Regions from separate parts of the Methylobacterium sp. ME121 genome, predicted to be linked through region 2. Evidence: predicted binding sites of a transcription regulator. Region 2 holds the regulator's gene; each other region holds the start of a gene.
What was found. Region 2 encodes LexA, which represses DNA repair genes until DNA is damaged. Its sites were predicted from a motif close to TGTTCNNNNTGTGTTCNG; they were not measured.
Positions count from the first base shown of each region.

Region 1: dinB (DNA polymerase IV) is a predicted target of LexA. The motif match lies at 2,935-2,952, and genes of this name have one in related genera.
Region 3: uvrA (excinuclease ABC subunit UvrA) is a predicted target of LexA. The motif match lies at 5,261-5,278, and genes of this name have one in related genera.

Region 1 is NZ_BBUX01000065.1:7,128-13,533, forward strand. It holds gene ME121_RS26430 (quinone oxidoreductase family protein) at 1-414, shown strand, start outside; gene pncA (bifunctional nicotinamidase/pyrazinamidase) at 426-1,052, shown strand; gene ME121_RS26440 (hypothetical protein) at 1,172-1,372, shown strand; gene dinB (DNA polymerase IV) at 1,829-2,911, opposite strand; gene rimO (30S ribosomal protein S12 methylthiotransferase RimO) at 3,167-4,513, opposite strand; gene pabB (aminodeoxychorismate synthase component I) at 4,871-6,244, shown strand; gene ME121_RS26460 (anthranilate synthase component II) at 6,241-6,406, shown strand, end outside.
Region 2 is NZ_BBUX01000010.1:46,089-52,494, reverse strand. It holds partial or broken gene ME121_RS09630 (ComEC/Rec2 family competence protein) at 1-1,043, shown strand, start outside; gene lexA (transcriptional repressor LexA) at 1,037-1,765, opposite strand; gene ME121_RS09620 (hypothetical protein) at 2,015-2,464, shown strand; gene ME121_RS09615 (hypothetical protein) at 2,483-2,698, opposite strand; gene ME121_RS09610 (NRAMP family divalent metal transporter) at 2,779-4,020, shown strand; gene fae (formaldehyde-activating enzyme) at 4,083-4,622, shown strand; gene ME121_RS09600 (hypothetical protein) at 4,662-5,126, opposite strand; gene ME121_RS09595 (error-prone DNA polymerase) at 5,171-6,406, opposite strand, start outside.
Region 3 is NZ_BBUX01000093.1:8,897-15,302, reverse strand. It holds gene ME121_RS29940 (methyl-accepting chemotaxis protein) at 1-1,794, opposite strand, end outside; gene ME121_RS29935 (winged helix-turn-helix transcriptional regulator) at 1,896-2,255, opposite strand; gene ME121_RS29930 (zinc-binding alcohol dehydrogenase family protein) at 2,364-3,383, shown strand; gene ME121_RS29925 (cupin domain-containing protein) at 3,391-3,816, shown strand; gene ME121_RS29920 (MFS transporter) at 3,819-4,997, opposite strand; gene uvrA (excinuclease ABC subunit UvrA) at 5,425-6,406, shown strand, end outside.

The DNA of each region.
Region 1 (6,406 bases), on a different contig from region 2:
GTCATCCTCTACCGCGAGGAGGACGTGGCCAAGCGCGTGCGCGAGATCACCGGCGGCAAGGGCGTGCCGGTGGTCTACGACGGCGTCGGCCAGGCGACCCTGATGGGCTCGCTGGACAGCCTCGCGCCGCTCGGCCTGCTGGCGAGCTTCGGCTCGGCCTCGGGGGCGATCACCGGGCTCGACCTCGGCCTGCTCGCCCCGCGCGGCTCGCTCTACGTGACGCGCCCGACGCTCGCGACCTTCTCGTCGAACCGCGCCACCCTGGAGGAGGCGGCCGCCCGCCTGTTCAAGGTGGTCGGCGACGGCGCGGTGAAGATCGCCGTCAACGCCACCTACCCGCTGGCCGAGGCGCAGCAGGTCCACCGCGACCTCGCGGGCCGGGAGACCACCGGCTCGATCGTGATGCTGCCCTGAGGCAGGCGACCATGACGCCCGGCAGCGCCGACCTGCTCCTCGTCGTCGACGTGCAGGTCGATTTCCTGCCGGGCGGGGCGCTCCCGGTCCCGGAAGGCGACGCGGTGGTCGGCCCGATCAACGACCTCCAGCACCGCTTCCGGCACGTGGTGCTGATGCAGGACTGGCATCCGGCCGATCACGTCTCCTTCGCCGAGACCCATCCGGGGCGGGCCCCGTTCGAGACCGTGGCGCTGCCCTACGGGCCGCAGGTGCTGTGGCCGCGCCACTGCGTCCAGGGCAGCCCGGGCGCCGCCTTCGCGCCGGGTCTCGCCACCGACCGGGCGAGCCTCGTGGTGCGCAAGGGGCTCGATCCCCGGGTCGACAGCTACTCGGCCTTCCTGGAGGCCGACCGGTCGACCCGCACCGGGCTCGCCGGGGCGCTCAGGGAGCGCGGCATCACCCGCGTCGCCGTGTGCGGCCTCGCCACCGATTTCTGCGTCGCCTGGAGCGCGCTCGACGCCAGCGACGCGGGTTTCGAGGTCCTCGTGGTGGAGGATGCGGTGCGCGGGATCGACGTGGACGGGTCGCTCGCGCAGGCCTGGGCGCGCATGGAGGCGGCGGGGGTGCGCCGGATCCGGTCGGCGCAGATCGGCTGAGCGGGCTGACCGGCCCCGGGGGCGGGAGGCGAACCGCCGCACGCCGCGCGGGAGACCGGCCCCGCGCCGATGCGTTGGCCCGGCATCGGCGTCCGTCGGGATGCCAGTCAGGAGCCAGCATGTCAGGCAAGCACCCGAAGACCGACACGCCCACGGACGCCGACCTCAAGGGCAATCCCGGGATCGGCACCTCGAAGGGGATGAGCGGCGCCGACCCGGCGGATCTGCAGGCGGATTCGACCTTCGAGGGCGACGTCGACAACGAGACGAAGCTAGACGGCGGCGTCGACCCCGACCACCGGCCGCGCAAGAACGCGTGACAGCCTGAACGCGTGACGGATGCCCGGGCCGGCGCGGCCCGGGCGCTCCCCGTCAGCGGGCGCGGGCCGGCGGCTTCGGCCGCCGGGGTGCCGGGGCCGGGCCGGTCGCGAGCCCGGCGGACGGGCCGCCCGCCGGGACGTAGAGCTGGGCGGGGCTCGCGGAGTAGCCCCCGGAGCTGCGCCGCGCTGGCGGCCCCGAAGGCGGCGGTGCCGTCGGCGCGGGCAGCGCCCGCCGGGACGGTCAGCAGGAGCGCGGCGGACAAAGCCAGAGACGGGGCCGGGGAGGCGGGCTTCGACATGGGGCGGACCCTTCGGTTCGTGCGGGCCCCGGGCAATCCCGGTCCGCGCCGGACGGATCCCATGTGGGGCGGCCGCGCGGGCCCGGCGTGCGGGACCGCACCGCGATCCCGCGTCGCATCATCGCGGGATCGGCGCGGGCCCGGCGGCGGGAGCCCGTCACAGGGCCAGCCCGAGCTGGAGCGGCGCCTCGGGCGCGTCCTGCGCGAAGCCCGACAGCGACACCCCGATCAGCCGCGCGCTGCGCCGCAGGGGGAACAGGCCGGCCAGCAGGTCGAGGCCGATCCGCTCCAGCCCTGCCCGGTCGGCGACGGGGACGGGCAGCGACCGCGCCCGGGTGACCTGGGCGAAATCCGAGAACTTGAGCTTCAGGGTCACGGTCCGGGCGCGCATGCCCTTGGCGTCGGCCGCGGCCCAGACCTTGTCGAACAGCGGCGCCAGCCGGGCGGCCAGGACCTCGAAGGCGGCGGTGTCGTCCGAGAAGGTGGTCTCCGCGCCGATCGACTTGCGCACCCGGTGGGCGCGGACCGGCCGCTCGTCGATCCCGCGGGCGACCGCGTGGTAGTAGGCGCCCGCGGAGCCGAAGGTCTCGCGCAGGCGCTCCGGCGTCCAGGCGCGCAGGTCCGCCCCGGTCTCGATCCCGAGCCGCTTCATCTTCGCCTCGGTGACCGGGCCGACGCCGTGGAACCGGCCGATCGGCAGCGCGGCCACGAAGTCCGGCCCCATGGCGGGGGTGATGACGAATAGGGCGTTCGGCTTCCTGTGGTCGGACGCCACCTTGGCGAGGAACTTGTTGTACGAGACCCCGGCCGAGGCCACGAGCCCGGTGCGCTCTAGGATCTCGGCCCGGATCGCCTTCGCCACGGCCGTCGCGGTCGGGAGGCCCAGGAGATTCTCGGTGACGTCGAGATAGGCCTCGTCGAGGGCCACCGGCTCGATGACGGCCGTGTGCCGGGCGAAGACCGCGCGGATCTCCTCCGAGACCGCCCGGTAGACCTCGAAGCGCGGCTTCACGAACAGCAGGTCCGGGCACAGCCGCCGCGCGGTGGCCGACGGCATGGCCGAGCGGACGCCGAACCGGCGCGCCTCGTAGCTCGCCGCCGCCACCACGCCGCGCTCCCGCGAGCCGCCCACCGCCAGGGGTTTGCCGCGCAGGGACGGGTCGTCGCGCTGCTCCACGGAGGCGTAGAACGCGTCCATGTCGATGTGGATGATTTTTCGGAGCGCGACCTCCGGATCCATCGCCGCCTCGGAGATCCGCCGCTGGTTCCCGCTCTGTTCTAAAGATCGCGGCGGCCCTGCGGGGTCAAGCTGCGCCGGGCGGGGCGTCAACAGGGATATCCCACCCACGCCCCCATCCCGAGGTGCGAGCGGAGCGAGCCTCGAAGGAGGGCTCCGGGGATCGCGCGGCCGGCTGGAGCCCTCCTCCGAGGCCTCCGCAGCGCTCGGCGCCTCAGGATGAGGGCACGGTTCGGATCGTCGCCACGGCGCGCCGCCTCAGGCGACGCTGCCGTAGAGGTCGTACGCCTCGGCCCGGTCGATCTTCACGGTGACGATGTCGCCGACCCGCACCGGGCGCCGGAAGGCGGCGTGGACGGTGCCGTCGATCTCCGGCGCGTCGGCCTTGGACCGGCCCCGCGCGACCCCGCCCTCGACGGAATCGACGATGACCGGCAGCCGCTTGCCGACCTTGGCCCGCTGCAGCCGCAGCGCGATCCCGTTCTGCGTCTCCATGAACCGGCGCTTGCGCTCGGCCTTCACCGCCGGCGGCACGGGGTCGCCCAGCGCGTTGGCGGTGGCGCCCGCCACCGGCTCGTACTCGAAGCAGCCGACCCGATCGAGCTTGGCCTCCTGCAGCCAGGCCAGCAGTTCCTCGAACTCGGCCTCGGTCTCGCCGGGGAAGCCGACGATGAAGGTCGAGCGGATCGCGAGATCCGGGCAGGTCTGCCGCCAGCTGCGGATCCGGTCGAGCTGGCGCTCCTGATTGCCGGGGCGGCGCATGCGCTTGAGCACCGACGGGCTCGCGTGCTGGAGCGGCATGTCGAGGTAGGGGAGCACCTTGCCCTCGGCCATCAGGGGGATGACCTCGTCCACGTGCGGGTAGGGGTAGACGTAGTGCAGCCGCACCCAGGCCCCGAGCTCGCCGAGCTCCCGGGTCAGGTCGTAGAACTTCGCGCGGACCTGCCGGTCGCGCCACGGGCTCTCACTGTAGCGGATATCGACGCCGTAGGCGCTGGTGTCCTGGCTGACGACCAGCAGCTCCTTCACGCCGGCCTTCACCAGTTTCTCCGCTTCCCGCAGCACGTCGGCGGCCGGGCGGCTGACGAGGTTCCCGCGCAGGGACGGGATGATGCAGAAGCTGCAGCGATTGCTGCACCCCTCCGAGATCTTCAGGTAGGCGTAGTGGCGCGGGGTGAGCTTGATCCCCTGCGGCGGCACGAGGTCGAGGAACGGGTCGTGGGCCGGCGGCACCGCCTCGTGGACGGCCGCCACCACCGACTCGTAGGCCTGGGGCCCGGTCACCGCCAGGAGGTCGGGGTACTTCTCGCGGATCTCCTCCGGCTGCGCGCCCATGCAGCCGGTGACGATCACCCGGCCGTTCTCCGCCATGGCCTCGCCGATCGCCGAGAGCGACTCCGCCTTGGCCGAGTCGAGGAAGCCGCAGGTGTTGACGATCACCACGTCGGCGCCGTCGTGCCGGCGGGCCAGCTCGTAACCCTCGGCGCGAAGGTGGGTGAGGATCCGCTCGGAATCGACCAGCGCCTTGGGGCAGCCCAGCGAGACGAACGAGATTTTCGGGGCGGCGCCGGGAGCGGGGCCGCGGGGGGCGGGCGTGGCGGTCATGGCATTCGGGTCGGACAGTCCGGCGGGGCGATCGGCCGCCCGGCGCGCGGGACCAGGAATTCGGGGTCGCGCTCCTATACAGGCTCCGGCGCCTCCGCGCGAGGCCGGCCGCCGCAGGGGTGACCAGCCCCGCGCGCGAGCCTGGGCCCAAACGCGGATCCTGTCATGACAGCAAAGCTTTGCGGCGGGCTTCTCAGACCCCACATCAGGACGGGACAGCGCGGCCCTGCGCCCCGGACACGGCCCGCCCGCGCGAGGCGGCGGGGCCTGCGTGGAACTGCCGCTTCCCCCGCGGCATCGCCTGTGCGACGGCAGCGGACGACGCACAGCCCGAGGATAACGGCCCCGAACCCGGTCATGTGGACCCGAGAGATCCCCTTCATCGATCCCGTCGCGGCGGCGGCCCGGCTGCGCGCCCTGCCCGGGCTCGCCTTCCTCGACAGCGCCATGCGGCACGACCCGCTGGGGCGGCACTCGATCGTGGCCGCCGACCCGTTCGCGCGGTTCCGCTACCGCGACGGGCGCGCGACCCTCGACGGGCGACCGGTGGCGGGCGGCCCGATGGCGGCGCTCCGGGCCTGCCTCGAACCCTACCGGCTCGAGCCCGGGCCGGAACCGTTCCCCGGCGGGGCGATCGGGTACCTGGCCTACGACCTCGGCGCGGCGCTGGAGCGGGTGGCGGCGCCGGCCCGGCGGGCGGGGCTCACCGACGACATCGCGCTGAACCTCTACGACACGGCCCTGGTCGTCGACCACGCCGCCGGCACGGCCCGGCTGGTCGCCACGGGTTTCCCGGAGACCGCGCCGGACGCGCGGCGGGCCCGCGCGGAGGCGCGGCTCGCCGGCTTCGCCGACCTGCTCGGCGGCGCGGAGCCGCCGGTCCCGGCCGCAGCCCGGCCGGCCCAACCGCTCGCGTGGCGCTCGAACTTCGACCGCCAAAGCTATGAAGAGGCTGTCGAAAAAGTCCGCGCATACATCCGCGCCGGCGACATCTACCAGGCCAATATCGCCCAGCGCTTCGTCGCCGACCTGCCGGCCGGCTTCGACCCGTTCGCCCTCTACCGGCGGCTGCGCGAGACCAATCCGGCGACCTTCGGGGCCTACCTGGAACAGGAGGGCCTGACCGTGGCCTCGTCATCGCCGGAGCGGTTCATCCGCCTCGACGGCCGGCACGTGGAGACGCGCCCGATCAAGGGCACCGCCCGCCGCCTCGACGACCCGGTGGCCGACCGGGCGGCGGCCGAGGCGCTGCAGGCCAGCGTCAAGGAGCGGGCCGAGAACGTCATGATCGTCGACCTGCTGCGCAACGACCTGTCGCGGGTCTGCGCGCCGGGCAGCGTCGCCGTGCCGACCCTGTGCGGGCTGGAGACCTACGCCAACGTCCACCATCTGGTGTCGGTGGTGACCGGAGACCTCCGCGACGGGCTCGACGCCCTCGACCTCCTGGAAGGGACCTTCCCGGGCGGCTCGATCACGGGCGCCCCGAAGATCCGCGCCATGGACATCATCACCGAGATCGAGGGCGACGCGCGGGAACTCTACTGCGGCGCCATCGGCCGGATCGGCTTCGACGGGGCGCTCGACACGTCGATCGCGATCCGCACCGTGTTCATGGACGCGCACCAGGCGGTCCTGCAGGCCGGGGGCGGGGTGACCCTGCTGTCGGAGCCGGGCCCGGAATACGACGAGACCCTGGCCAAGGCCGCCCGCGTCTTCGAGGCCTTCGCATGATCCTCGTCCTCGACAATTACGACTCGTTCGTCTTCAACGTCGTCCGCTACCTGGAGGAGCTCGGCGAGACGGTCCGGGTCGTGCGCAACGACGCGCTGGACGTCCCCGGCATCCGGGCGCTCGAACCGGAGGCCCTGGTGGTCTCGCCCGGGCCCTGCACCC
Region 2 (6,406 bases):
TGTTCGTGCGCCCCGGGGCCGGGCGGATCGGCCGCCTCGTCGGCACCGGCCTCTCGGCGATCACCGGGACCCTGGCCACGACCCTTGTGGCGCAGGTCGCGACCGCGCCCTTCGCCACCTACCACTTCCAGACGGTTCAGCCCTTCGGCCTCGTCGGCAACGCCCTGACCCTGCCGCTCGTCTCCCTGGCGGTGATGCCCGCCGCGGTAATCGGCTGCCTCGCCTATCCCTTCGCCCTCGACCGGCCGGTCTGGTGGCTGATGGGGCAGGCGGTGGCCGGCATGCTGGCGATCTCGGACTGGATCGCCGGGTTCGAGCGGGCGAGCCTGGTGCTGCCGGCCTTCGGCGCCGCAGCGCTGACCCTGCTGACCGCGGGCCTGCTGCTGGCGACGCTGCCGGCCTCCCGCCTGCGCTGGCTCGCCGTGCCGCCGGTCCTGCTCGGCCTCGTCCTCGCGGCCCGGCCCGACCGCTACGACCTCTACGTCGACCGGCAGGGCGCGGGAGCGGCGGTGCGGGGTCCGGACGGGCGGCTCGCGGCCCTCGGAAGCCCCTCCGGCTTCGTCCTCGAGCAGTGGCTGAAGGCGGACGGTGACGGGCGGCGGCCCGCGGCGCTCATCGTCCGGTCGGGCAGCGGGCGCTGCGACCGGCTCGGCTGCACCGCCCGGCTGCCGGACGGGCGGGCGGTCGCCCTCGTCCGGGACAGGCGGGCCTTCCCGGAGGATTGCGCCCGCGCCGCGGTGCTGATCACCTTCCTCGCGGCGCCGCCGACCTGCACGGGCCCCCTGGTGATCGATCGGCAAGTCCTCGCCGCCCGCGGCGCCGTGGCCCTCCGGACCGACGGCGACGGCTTCGCCGCGCGCTTCGCCCGGGACGACGGGCGCGCCGTGCCCTGGCGGCCGGCCCCGGGACGCGATCCGGGACGCGATCCGGGACCGCCGCGGCCGGTCACCGCGGAGCCGGGCGACCGCGCCGCGGAGGACGGGGCCGCCGCGCCGGGCGGAGACCTCGCTCCCGGCGACGCGCCGGCCGAGCCGCTTCAGTAGCGGCGGACGAGGCTGACGAGGCGGCCCTGGATCCGGACCCGGTCGGGCCCGAGCACGCGGGTCTCGTAGGCCGGGTTGGCGGCCTCCAGGGCGATCGAGGAGCCGCGGCGGCGCAGGCGCTTGAGCGTCGCCTCCTCGTCGTCGATCAGCGCCACGATGATGTCGCCGGTATTGGCGGTGTCCTGCTTGCGGATGACCACGAGGTCGCCGTCCAGGATCCCGGCCTCGACCATCGAGTCGCCGCGCACCTCGAGGGCGTAGTGCTCGCCGCCGGCCACGAAGTCCGGCGACAGGGTGATGGCGTGGCTCTGGTTCTGGATCGCCGAGACGGGCGTACCGGCCGCGATCCGGCCCATGACGGGGATCGAGATGGCCCGGCCGGACTCGTCGATCATCCGCGTGCTCGCCGGGGCCGGCGGCTGCTTGGACTTGCCGCCCTCGACCACGCTCGGCGTGAAGCGGCGCGGCTCGGCGGGGGTCTGGGGCGCCGGCGCGGCCTGCGTCAGGCTCTCGGGGATGCGGATCACCTCGATGGCGCGCGCCCGATTCGGCAGGCGCCGGAGAAAGCCGCGCTCCTCCAGCGCCGTGATCAGCCGGTGGATGCCGGATTTCGACTTGAGGTCGAGGGCATCCTTCATCTCGTCGAACGACGGCGGGACGCCGCATTCCTGCATCCGGCTCTGGATGAATCGCAGGAGGTCCAGCTGCTTGCGCGTGAGCATCGACGGGGGACTCGCGGCTTGGCGGACCGCCACGTGACGGTCTCCGAAACAAATCACGAACAGGTTAAACGTTCCGCAAGTGTTCCGCAAGAGCGGCACCGCCACGCTCGGCGCGCTGCGGCGCGCCCGCGGGACAAGGCGGAGAAACGCATTGACGGCGCAAGCGGAGCCGTTTCAATGCACCGCGGTGCCCCGCCGGGCAGGCGGCGGATCCGGGGCGCGGGCTGGGACCCTCTTGGAATGACGAGGATGCGACGACCCGCGGCTCTGCTGCCCCTCGGCCTCGCCGCCCTCGGCCTCGCCGGCTGCACCACCGGGTTCTCCTACATCTCGCGGAACTACGTGGCGCTCACCCCCCAGGTCGTGACGATCGGCTGCAAGGAGCCCTACGAGGTCTACGACAACCGGCAGCTGCGCCGGATGCTGATCGTCTCCAACGCCCTGCGCGAGTACACCGGCTGCAATCTGAGCGAGGTCCGGATCGATCCGGAGCCGGACGCCACCCGGGTGAAGCGCTTCCGCACCGCCGCCCGGGCCTATCTCGACGAGACCGTGCGCGAGGATTGCCGGATCACCGGCGAGACCGTGTTCGATCCGCTGAAGACCGAGTTCGCCTACGCGTGCGACGCGCCGATCGAGAAGCGCGGCACGGTGGTCCCCCGCCTGCCGGGCCGCAACCCCGGCCTCGGGGTGCGCTGACCGGCCGGCGGCGCGCCGTCAGGCGCCCGGCTTCGGGAAGGTCCGCTCAGCCGCGTCCCCGGCGGCGGCGAGCAGGGCGCGGGCGAAGGCCCGGGCCTCGGCCCGGTCGAGCACGATCGCGGCGGTCACCGGCGCGCCGCCGAGGTCGGCGAGGGCGAGTTCCAGGCGCACCCCGTCGGGCACGGCGCTCGCCTGCAGGCTCCAGCCGGAGCCCCGATCCGTGCTCTCCGCCATCTCACGCTCCTCCCGCCTGCCCCGGGAAAACGCCGCAGGCGCCCGCCGGAACCGCCCGTGCGCGGGACTGTTCCCGAGCCGTGCCCAGCGCTTCCCTGCCTCGCCTGTCCGCTTACCTCAAGGCCGCGGGCCCCGGACTCGTGGTGATGCTGGCCGATACCGATGTCGGAAGCCTCATCACGGCGGCCCAGAGCGGGGCGCGCTGGGGCTACGCGCTGCTGCTCCTGCAGATCCTGCTGGTGCCGATCCTGTACGTCGTCCAGGAGCTGACGGTGCGGCTCGGGACCGCCACCGGGCGCGGCCACGGCGCGCTGATCCGGGAGCGGTACGGGCCGGTCTGGGCCTGGATCTCGTACGGCGGCCTCGTGGTCGCCGGCCTCGGCGCCATCGTCACGGAATTCTCCGGCATCGCCGGCATCGGGGACCTGTTCGGGGTGCCGCGGCTCGTGAGCCTCGGCCTGCCGGCCTGCCTGCTCCTCGGGCTCGTCCTCACCGGGAGCTACCGGCGCGTGGAGGTCGTGGCGATCGTGGTCGGACTGTTCGAGCTGGTCTTCGTCGGGCTCGCCGCCGCGGCGCGGCCGAACGTGTCCGAGATCGTCGCCTCCTTCGGGCACATGCCGCTGGGCGACGGTCAGTTCCGGGTGCTGATCGCCGCCAATATCGGCGCGGTGATCATGCCGTGGATGATCTTCTACCAGCAGTCGGCGATCGTCGATAAGGGCCTGGGCTGGGAGCACGCGCGGCGCTCGCGGCTCGACACGCTCGTGGGCGCGGTGATCTCGCAATGCGTGATGGGCGCGATCCTCGTCGCCGCCGCCGCCACGATCGGCAAGGCCGGGCAGGGCAGCGCGAAGGGGCTGGAGACCGTCGGCGACCTCGCGGGCGCCTTCACGCCGGCCCTCGGGCCGTGGCTCGGACAGGTGGTGTTCGGGGTGGGCATCGTCGCGGCGGCCTTCGTGGCGCTCAACGTCGTGGCCCTGGCGCTGGCCTGGGGGTTCGGCGACGTGACCGGCCGGCCCCACTCCCTGGAGCAGTCCCCCCGGGAGGCGCCGGCCTTCTACGGCGCCTTCGCGCTCGCCGTCGCGGCGGGGGCGGGCGCCGTGCAGCTCGTGCCGAACCTCGTGGCGCTCAACATCGCCGTGGAGGTGATGAACGCGCTGCTCCTTCCCCTGGCGCTCGGCCTGCTGATTCTCCTGGCCACCCGGGCCCTGCCCGAGGGACAGCGCGTGGCGGGCGCCTACAAGTGGCTGGTCTACACGGTGTCGGGCCTCACCGTCGCCTTCGCGATGGTCGGCGTCCTGGACGGGGTGGGCCTGCTCTGACGCGATTGACGCAGGGCCCCCGATGATGTCTCCCGCGGGCTCCGATCAGGTGGAGTTCGAACATGCAAGAGATCTGGTTCCGCGCGGGCGAGGCCACGGTGCTGGCGGCCGAGGGCCAGTACACCGACGCCATGCCGGAGGTGCTGATCGGCTCGGTGCGCGGCCCGGTGGGTCAGGCCTTCGCGTCGATGATGGGGCAGGTCCAGGGCCACACGCGGATGTTCGTGGTGCGCGACCTCAACCAGTTGGTGCGCCCGGCCACGATGATGACCACCAAGGCCACGATCCACACGGCCGAGTACGTCGAACTCCTCGGCGGCGTGGTCCAGGCCGCCACCGGCGACGCGATCGTGGACTGCATCATCGAGGGCATCCTGCCCAAGGACGGGCTCGACGAGCTGTGCATGATCATCATGATCTGGCTCGATCCCCGCTGCGCGGAGGACGACAACCTCGACCAGAAGGACCTCTACCGGACGAACTACGAGGCGACGAAGCTCGCCATCGCCCGCGCCCTCAAGGGCGAGCCGACGGTGGACGAGCTGATCGCCAACCGGAAGACCGTGAAGCACTACGCGCTCGACGGCGTGATCGAGTACTGATCGGCCGCGCGGACCGCATCCCGCCGGCTCAGGTAAGCCTCAGCCCGGCGGGATGCGCCCCACCGAGCAGAGGGTGCGCACCGTGCTGCTGCCCGGGTCGGTGTAGCAGGAGGCCGACCAGCCGTTCTGCTGGATGAACGACTTGCGCCGCTCCGCCAGCGCGGTCCGGTAGGCGTTGGCGATGATCGGCTCGACGGTCGCGGCCGGCTCGCCGACGAGGATCTCGGAGGCCACCGACAGGTCGCGGAAGAAGGCCGCCGAGGGGGCCGGCTCGGCGGAGGTCGCCTGCACGATCGGCTCGGCCCGGCAGGTGACGTCGAACTTGATCGGGCCGGCCACGCGGATGTCGATGCTGGGGCCGGCGCGCTTGCCGACCCGGCCGCCGATCGCGCCGGCGATCTGGCGGGTGAGGTCGTCGCAGCTGTCGGCCCGGGCGGCCTCCGCCAGGAGGGGCAGGGCCGCGCAGGCGGCGAGGAGGAGGCGCGGAACGGCGAAGCTCGACATCGCCGCACTCTACGCCCGGCGCGGGGCCTGTCGAGGGGCGCGCCTCAGTGGAAATCCCGGCTGCGGTACACGCGCCGGTCCGGGGGCACGCCGAAATCCGTGTTCTCGGGCGGCAGCCTCATGCCGGCCTCGCGCAGGTCGCGTAAGGAGGCGGTGAGGTCGCGGAACCCCTCCGCCACGAGGTGGACCACCCCGTCCGCCCGCTGGATCCGGCCGCGCACGGCGAGGAACCGGGCCTGCATGGCGGCCCGGCGGTTGGCCTCGAACACCGCCTTCCAGACGATCACGTTGGCGATACCGGTCTCGTCCTCCAGGGTCAGGAAGACCACGCCCTTGGCGGTGCCCGGCCGCTGTCGGATCAGCACGAGGCCCGCCACCGTGACCCGCGCGCCCTGGGGCAGGGCCGGATCGAGATGGGCCCGGACCGGGATCGCGCCGATCCGGGCGAGCCGCCCCCGGAAGAAGGCGACCGGATGCCCCTGCAGGGACAGGCCGGTGGCGGAATAATCCTCGGCCACCGCCTCGGACGGGGCCAGGGCCGGCAGGTCCACAGCCGGCTCGTGCCGGAACAGGCCGTCATCGGCGTGCCAGGCGAAGAGCGGCAGCGGCGCGTCCAGCAGATGGGCCCGGCGCTCGCTCGGATCGGCTCGGGCGGCCTTGCGGGCCGAGGTCCCCTCCAGGGTGCGGACCATCCAGAGGGCGGCGCGCCGGTCGAGGCCGAGCGAGCGGAACGCGTCCGCCTCGGCCAGGCGCTCCAGGGCGTTGCGGGGCAGGGCGAGGGACGCCTGCAGGCCCTCGATGCTGGCGTAGCCGTTGGCGCGCAGCCGCACGAGCCGGCGCATGGCGGCCTCGGGCAGGCCGCGCACCGCGCGCAGGCCGATCCGCACGGCGTGCAAGGCCGGATTCCCGCCCGGCTCCAGGGTGCAGTCCCAGTCGCTGGCGTTGACGCAGACGCCGCGCACCTCGACGCCGTGGGCGCGGGCGTCGCGCACCAGCTGGGCCGGCTGGTAGAAGCCCATGGGCTGGGCGTTGAGGATCGCCGCCAGGAAGACGTCGGGGTGGCGGCACTTCATCCAGGCCGAGGCGTAGACGAGGAGCGCGAAGCTCGCCGCGTGGCTCTCCGGGAAGCCGTAGGTGGAGAAGCCGCGGATCTGCGCGAAGCAGCGCTCGGCGAAGTCCTTCGGGTAGCCCCGGCGGGTCATGCCGCCCACGAACTTGTCCGCGAACCCGCCGATCGAGCCGACATGGCGGAAGGTCGCCATGGCACGGCGCAACCCGTC
Region 3 (6,406 bases), on a different contig from region 2:
GAGGTCGCGGATCACCGCGGTGATGCCGCCGATCGACCGGACCGAGGCCTCGGTCGATCCGGTGATCTCCGAGACCTTGCCGGCGATCTCCTCGGTGGCCCGGGCGGTCTGCTCCGCGAGGTGCTTGACCTCGGCGGCGACCACCGCGAAGCCGCGGCCGGCCTCCCCGGCGCGCGCCGCCTCGATGGTGGCGTTGAGCGCCAGCAGGTTGGTCTGGCCGGCGATCTGCGAGATGATCGCGACGATCTCCCCGATGCTGCCGGCCGCCTGGGCGAGGCGGTGGACTTCCCCGGCCATGCCGTCCGCGCTCCGCGTGGCGGCCGCCGCGAGGTCCGCCGAGGACCCGACCTGCACGCCGATCTCCCGGACCGAGGCGGTGAGCTCCTCGGTGGCCGCCGCCACCGTGTCGGCCGATCGGGCGGCCGAATCGGCCGACACCGCCACCGCCCGGCTGAGATCGGTCGTGTCCTGGGCGGCGCGGGCCATCCCGTGCGCGGAGGCCTCCAGCTGGGCCGCCGCCGCCGAGACGGCCGCGACGATCCCGCCGACCTGGCGCTCGAAGCTGTCGGCGAGGCCGAGGGCGGCCGCGCGCTGGGCCGCCGCGGTCTCGGCGGCGAGCCGCTCCTGCGCGGCCCGGGCCGCCCGGCGCTCGGCGACGCTGTCGCGGAACGCCAGGGCGGCGGCGGCGATCGCCCGGACCTCGCGCGGCCCGCCGGTCGGGATGGTCATGTCGGCCGTGCCCGCGTCCCGGCCGATCGCGGTCAGCACCCCGGCCATCCGGGAGAGCGGACGGGCGATGGCCGTGCCGAGCCAGACCGCGAGGCCGGCCGAGAGGGCGAACAGGGCGAGGCCGCCGGCGGCCCAGAAGGCCAGCATCCGCCCGGCGCGGGCGTGCACCGCCCCCGCGGCCGCCACCAGGTCGGCGGTGAGCCGGTCCTCCACGCCCTTCAGGGCGTCGATGCGCTGCGTGGCGAGGCGGAACCACGCCGGCGCGTCGCGGAAGGCGAGGGGCGTCCCCGGCATCGTCTCCTGCGCGACCGTCCGCAGGCGCGCGACCTCGCGGGCCGGCCCGGTCGCCTCCGCGGCGTCGAGCAGGTGCGCCTGCCCGGCCTCGGCCCCGGCCCGGAACAGGCCGGCATAGGTCGCCTGCTCGGCCGCGAGGGTCGCGAGGCGGCGGGCGGCCGCGAGGTCGAGGTTGCCGGAGGCGAAGACCGCCGCGGCGACGGCCCGCTCCTGGCCGGCCGCCTCCTTCAGCGCCAGGAAGGCCGCGTAGGCGTTCGCCCGGGCGGCGAGGCCGGCCTCGTCGATCGCGCCGCCCATGGCCCGCACCAGCCCGAGCCCCTCCCCGATCAGGCCCGTGTAGTAGGCCACGGCCTGCGGCGTGGCCGCCGTCAGGGCGTCGACGGCCCGGCGCTGCGCGGCCAGTCCGGTGAGCGCCTGCGCGAAGCCCTCGCTCCGGGCCGCGAAGACCGGCCCGAAGCCCGTCGCGGCGGTCACGGCCTCGGGCAGTCCGGCGAGCGCCGCGTCGGTGCGCCTGCGCTGGGCCGCCAGTTCCGGACCGAACTGCGCGCCCTGCGCGCCCAGGAACAGGCTCGAGGCCCCGCGCTCCCGCTGGGCCTCGTGCACGAAGGCGCTGATCCGGGAGGCGAGGCCGACCAGGCCCTCAACCCGGTCCATCTCGGCCCGCCGCGCCCACTGGTCCGACACGGCGAGGCCGGCCGCCCCCGCGAAGGCGAGGCACGGGGCGAGCGCCACCGCCAGGATGCGGGCGCGGAGCGAGGCGAGGATCGGCATCGGAAGATCTGGAACCGTCCGGCAGGAGACGCGCCACCTTCCGGCCAAGTCATAAAAATCCGGTTATGGGTCTCGCGCGGATCCGGGACCGGTCTGCCCAATCAGGCGGCGTTTTGGGCCGCATCTGCCAATTCGACGTGCAGATCTCCCCAGGTCTTCAGCGCGCGGATGACCGGCTCGAGGGACCGCCCCCGCTCGGTCAGGCTGTATTCGACCTTCGGGGGAACCTCGGCATAGACCGTCCGGGTGATCAGGCCGTCGGCTTCCATTTCGCGCAACTGGTTCGTGAGCATGCGCTGGGTCACGCTGGCGAGGCGCCGCCGGATCTCGTTGAACCGCAGGGTCCCCTCCAGCAGGTGATAGAGGATCACGCCCTTCCACTTGCCGTCGATGAGCCGGAGCGTCGCCTCGACGGCGCAGCCGGGGCTGCAGGCCCCCGTGTGGCGGCGGGTGCGGGGCATGGGCGTCTCCGACGGTATCGTTTCCGGCACTAGCGGCGTTTTATGTGCGTACTTGCGGCCCGTGAAGGCGGGCGGCATCTCCTGCGGCGACAGCCCGAGGAGATCACCATGCGCGCCGTCGGCTACCGCAAGTCCCTGCCGATCACCGATCCCGAAGCCCTGGTCGACCTCGACCTGCCACAGCCGGCGCCCGGCCCGCTGGACCTGCTGGTGAAGGTCGAGGCGGTCTCGGTGAACCCCGTCGACACCAAGGTCCGGCGGCGGGCCGAGCCGGAGGCCGGCGGCGCCAAGGTGCTCGGCTGGGACGCGGCCGGCACCGTCGTCGCCGCCGGCGCGGAGGTCCAGGGCTTCGCCGCGGGCGACGCGGTGTTCTACGCGGGCGACCTCACCCGGCCGGGGACGAACGCCCAGTTCCACTGCGTCGATGCCCGCATCGTCGGGCGCAAGCCCGCGCGCCTCGACTGGGCGCAGGCCGCCGCCCTGCCGCTCACCGCGATCACCGCCTGGGAGACGCTGTTCGACCGGCTCGACACGGGCAAGCCGGTTCCGGGCGCCGCCCCGGCGATCCTGATCGTCGGCGGCGCGGGGGGCGTCGGCTCGGTGGCCATCCAGCTCGCCCGGGAACTCACCGACCTCACCGTGATCGCCACCGCGTCGCGGCCCGAGACGGCGGCCTGGTGCCGGGACCTCGGCGCCCACCACGTGGTCGACCATTCCAAGCCCCTGGCGGCCGAGGTGGCGGCCCTGGGGCTCGGCGCGCCGGGCCTCGTCTTCTCCACGACCAACACCGACGCGCACCTCGCCGCGATCGTCGAGCTCATCGCCCCGCAGGGCCGCCTCGCCCTGATCGACGATCCGGAGCGCCTCGATGTCGGGCTCCTCAAGCGCAAGAGCCTGTCGCTGCACTGGGAGTTCATGTTCACCCGCTCGATGTTCGCCACCGCCGACATCGCTGCCCAGGGCGCGCTCCTCGACGAGGTCGCCCGCCTCATTGATTCGGGCCGCCTGCGCACCACCCTGGGAGAGCATTACGGGCGGATCGACGCCGCGAATCTCCGGCGCGCCCACGGCCTGATCGAGAGCGGGCGCGCCAGGGGCAAGATCGTGCTCGAAGGCTTCTCGGAGTGAGCACGCGATGACGGAGGCGGCGGGGACCGGGATCTTCGACGTGGCGGCACTGGCGGCGGCGCTGCCCGACAGCGCCGGGACCCTCCTGGTCGACACCTACCTGACCGACCGGGAGGCCGCGAGCGCCCGGGTGTTCCGGGTCTACCGGCCGACGCCGCCGCACTACCACGCCACCTGCGACGAGTACCTCTACTGCCTCTCGGGCCGGGGCACCTTCTGGATGCGCGATCCCGCCGCGGTGACCGCGTTCGGCCCCGGCCAGCTCCTGTTCTTCGAGAAGGGCACGGTCCACGCGATGCCGGCGCTCGAGCCCGGGGACCCGGTGGTGTTCCTGTCGATCGACACGCCCCGCCGGGCGCCGACCGACATCATCTTCGTGAACCCGGAGGACGGGACGCCGGCCAGCTTCATGGCGCGCAACGCGGAGGGTTGAGGTCAGACCCGCAGGGAGCGCCCGGCCGCCGCCACGCCGACGAGCAGGGCCGCCACGATCAGGAGCGCCGCGGGGAGGCCGAGCGCCTGCGCGGCGAAGCCGATCAGGGCCGGGCCCGCCAGCACCCCGGCATAGCCCAGCGTCGTCACCGCCGGCACCGCCACGCGCGCGGCCATCGCCCTCTGGCGGCCGGCCGCCGTGAACAGGACCGGGACGATGTTGGCGCAGCCCGCCCCGACCAGCGCGTAGCCGGCGAGTGCCGCCTCCCAGGCCGGGACGAGGACCGAGAGCGCGAGGCCGACGGCCGCCAGCAGGCCGCCGAGGACGACCACGCTCCGGCGCCCGAGCCGGGCCACGACCCGGTCGCCCGCGAGCCGGCCGACCGTCATCGTCACCGAGAAGGCCGCGTAGCCGAGCGCCGCCCAGGCCGGATCGAGCCCCCGCTGCTGGATCAGGAAGACCGCGCTCCAGTCGAGGGCCGAGCCCTCGGTGAGGAACACCACGAAGCAGAGCAGGCCCAGGACCAGCACCGGGCCGCGGGGCAGCGCGAAGGCGGGGCCGCCGCGCGTCCCTCCCCTGTCCGGCGGCAGGATGCCGGGCCAGGCGGCGGCGAACAGGGCCGCGATGCCGGCGGTCAGGAGCAGCACGCTCCAGCCCGCGCCGAGGCCCGCCGCCAGCAGGCCGCTGGCGATCAGCGCCCCCAGGATGCAGCCGAGGCTGTAGAGGCCGTGGAAGCCCGACATCATCGGGTGCCCGCTCCGGCGCTCCACCGCGACCGCCTGCAGGTTCATGACGCAGTCCACCGCCCCCATCCCGGCCCCGAACAGCAGCAGCCCCAGGGTGAGCGTCACGAGCCCCGAGGCCGCGGCCAGCACCGGGAGGGCGAGGCCGAGGGCCAGCGTGCCGGCGAGCAGGACCGGCCGGAAGCCGAGCCGCGCGGCCGCCACCCCGGCGCTCGGCATCGCCAGGATCGAGCCGATGCCGAAGGTGAGGAGCAGCAGGCCGAGCCCCGCCGCGTCGAGGCCAGCGCGGTCCTTCACCAGCGGCACCAGCGGCGCCCAGGTGGCGTTGGCGATGCCGACGATCAGGAACAGCAGCCGCGTGGACAGCCTCTGCCGGGCCGCGGCCCGGTCGTCGGCCCCCGGGATGGCGACCGGATCGGTCAGGTCGAGTGCTGGCATCGATGCCTGTCGGGACTTGGATCTGTGGGCGGGATTGGGCGATGTGGATCTCAACTCCCGCGGTGCAACACCGAAGGTGGGCCAAGGTTTGGCGAATCGAGATCCGGCGAACTCGGGGCCGCCGGACTCCGATCGCGGCCGTTGGCTGCACGTCGTCGCCCGCGCAAGCGACGGGGCCCGGCGCGCGGCTCGTCAGCGTGGCGCCATCCGGATTGCTTGCGCTGCGCGCAAAGACGGCTGCGCGTTCACCGAGCGGTTGCCGACGTACGCGTTTCGTTCTAGCAAGGGCGGCGCATGACGGGCCTGCGTCCCGCCGGCCGCATCTTGCCGTGAGCCCCCGCGGGCTCGACATGAGGCCGGTGCGGCGGCTGGCCCGCGCGCGAATCCGACTCTGACCGCGTCGACGCCTCGAAAGACCGCCGCCCTCATGGCCAAAGCCCAAGCTGGAAGTCGTGTCGCAAGCCGCGCCGGCGCCGCCAAAGCCGCTCCCAAGGCGCCCCTCAAGGCAGCCTCGACGAAGGCAGGCTCAACGAAGGCGGCCCTGCCCAGACAGGCCCGCGCGAAGGGCGAAGCGCCCGCGGCCCGGACCGAGGCCGCCATCGACGCCAGGCTGGAGGCCCTGTTCGACGCCGCGCCGGCCCCCGTCGAGGACCGGCGGGTGATCGCGATCCGCGGCGCCCGGGAGCACAATCTCAAGAACGTCGACCTGACCATCCCCCGGGACAAGCTCGTGGTGTTCACCGGGCTCTCGGGCTCGGGCAAGTCGTCGCTCGCCTTCGACACGATCTACGCCGAGGGGCAGCGCCGCTACGTCGAGTCGCTCTCGGCCTACGCTCGCCAGTTCCTGGAGATGATGTCGAAGCCCGACGTCGACCAGATCGACGGGCTGTCGCCGGCCATCTCCATCGAGCAGAAGACCACCTCCAAGAATCCCCGCTCCACCGTGGGGACGGTCACCGAGATCTACGACTACATGCGCCTGCTCTGGGCGCGGGTCGGCATCCCCTACTCGCCGGCCACCGGCCTGCCGATCGAGAGCCAGACCGTCCAGCAGATGGTCGACCGCGTGCTGGAGCTGCCGGAGAAGACCCGGCTCTACCTGCTCGCGCCGGTGGTCCGCGGGCGGAAAGGCGAGTACCGCAAGGAAATCGCCGAGTACCAGAAGAAGGGCTTCCAGCGTCTGCGTGTGAACGGCGAGTACTACGCCATCGACGACGTGCCCAAGCTCGACAAGAAGTTCAAGCACGACATCGACGTGGTGGTCGACCGGATCGTGGTCCGCGCCGATATCGGCTCGCGCCTCGCCGAATCCTTCGAGACGGCGCTGGAGCTCGCCGACGGCGTCGCCGAGATCGTGTTCGCCGACGCCCCCGAGGGCGAGGCGCCCCGGACCATCACCTTCTCGTCGC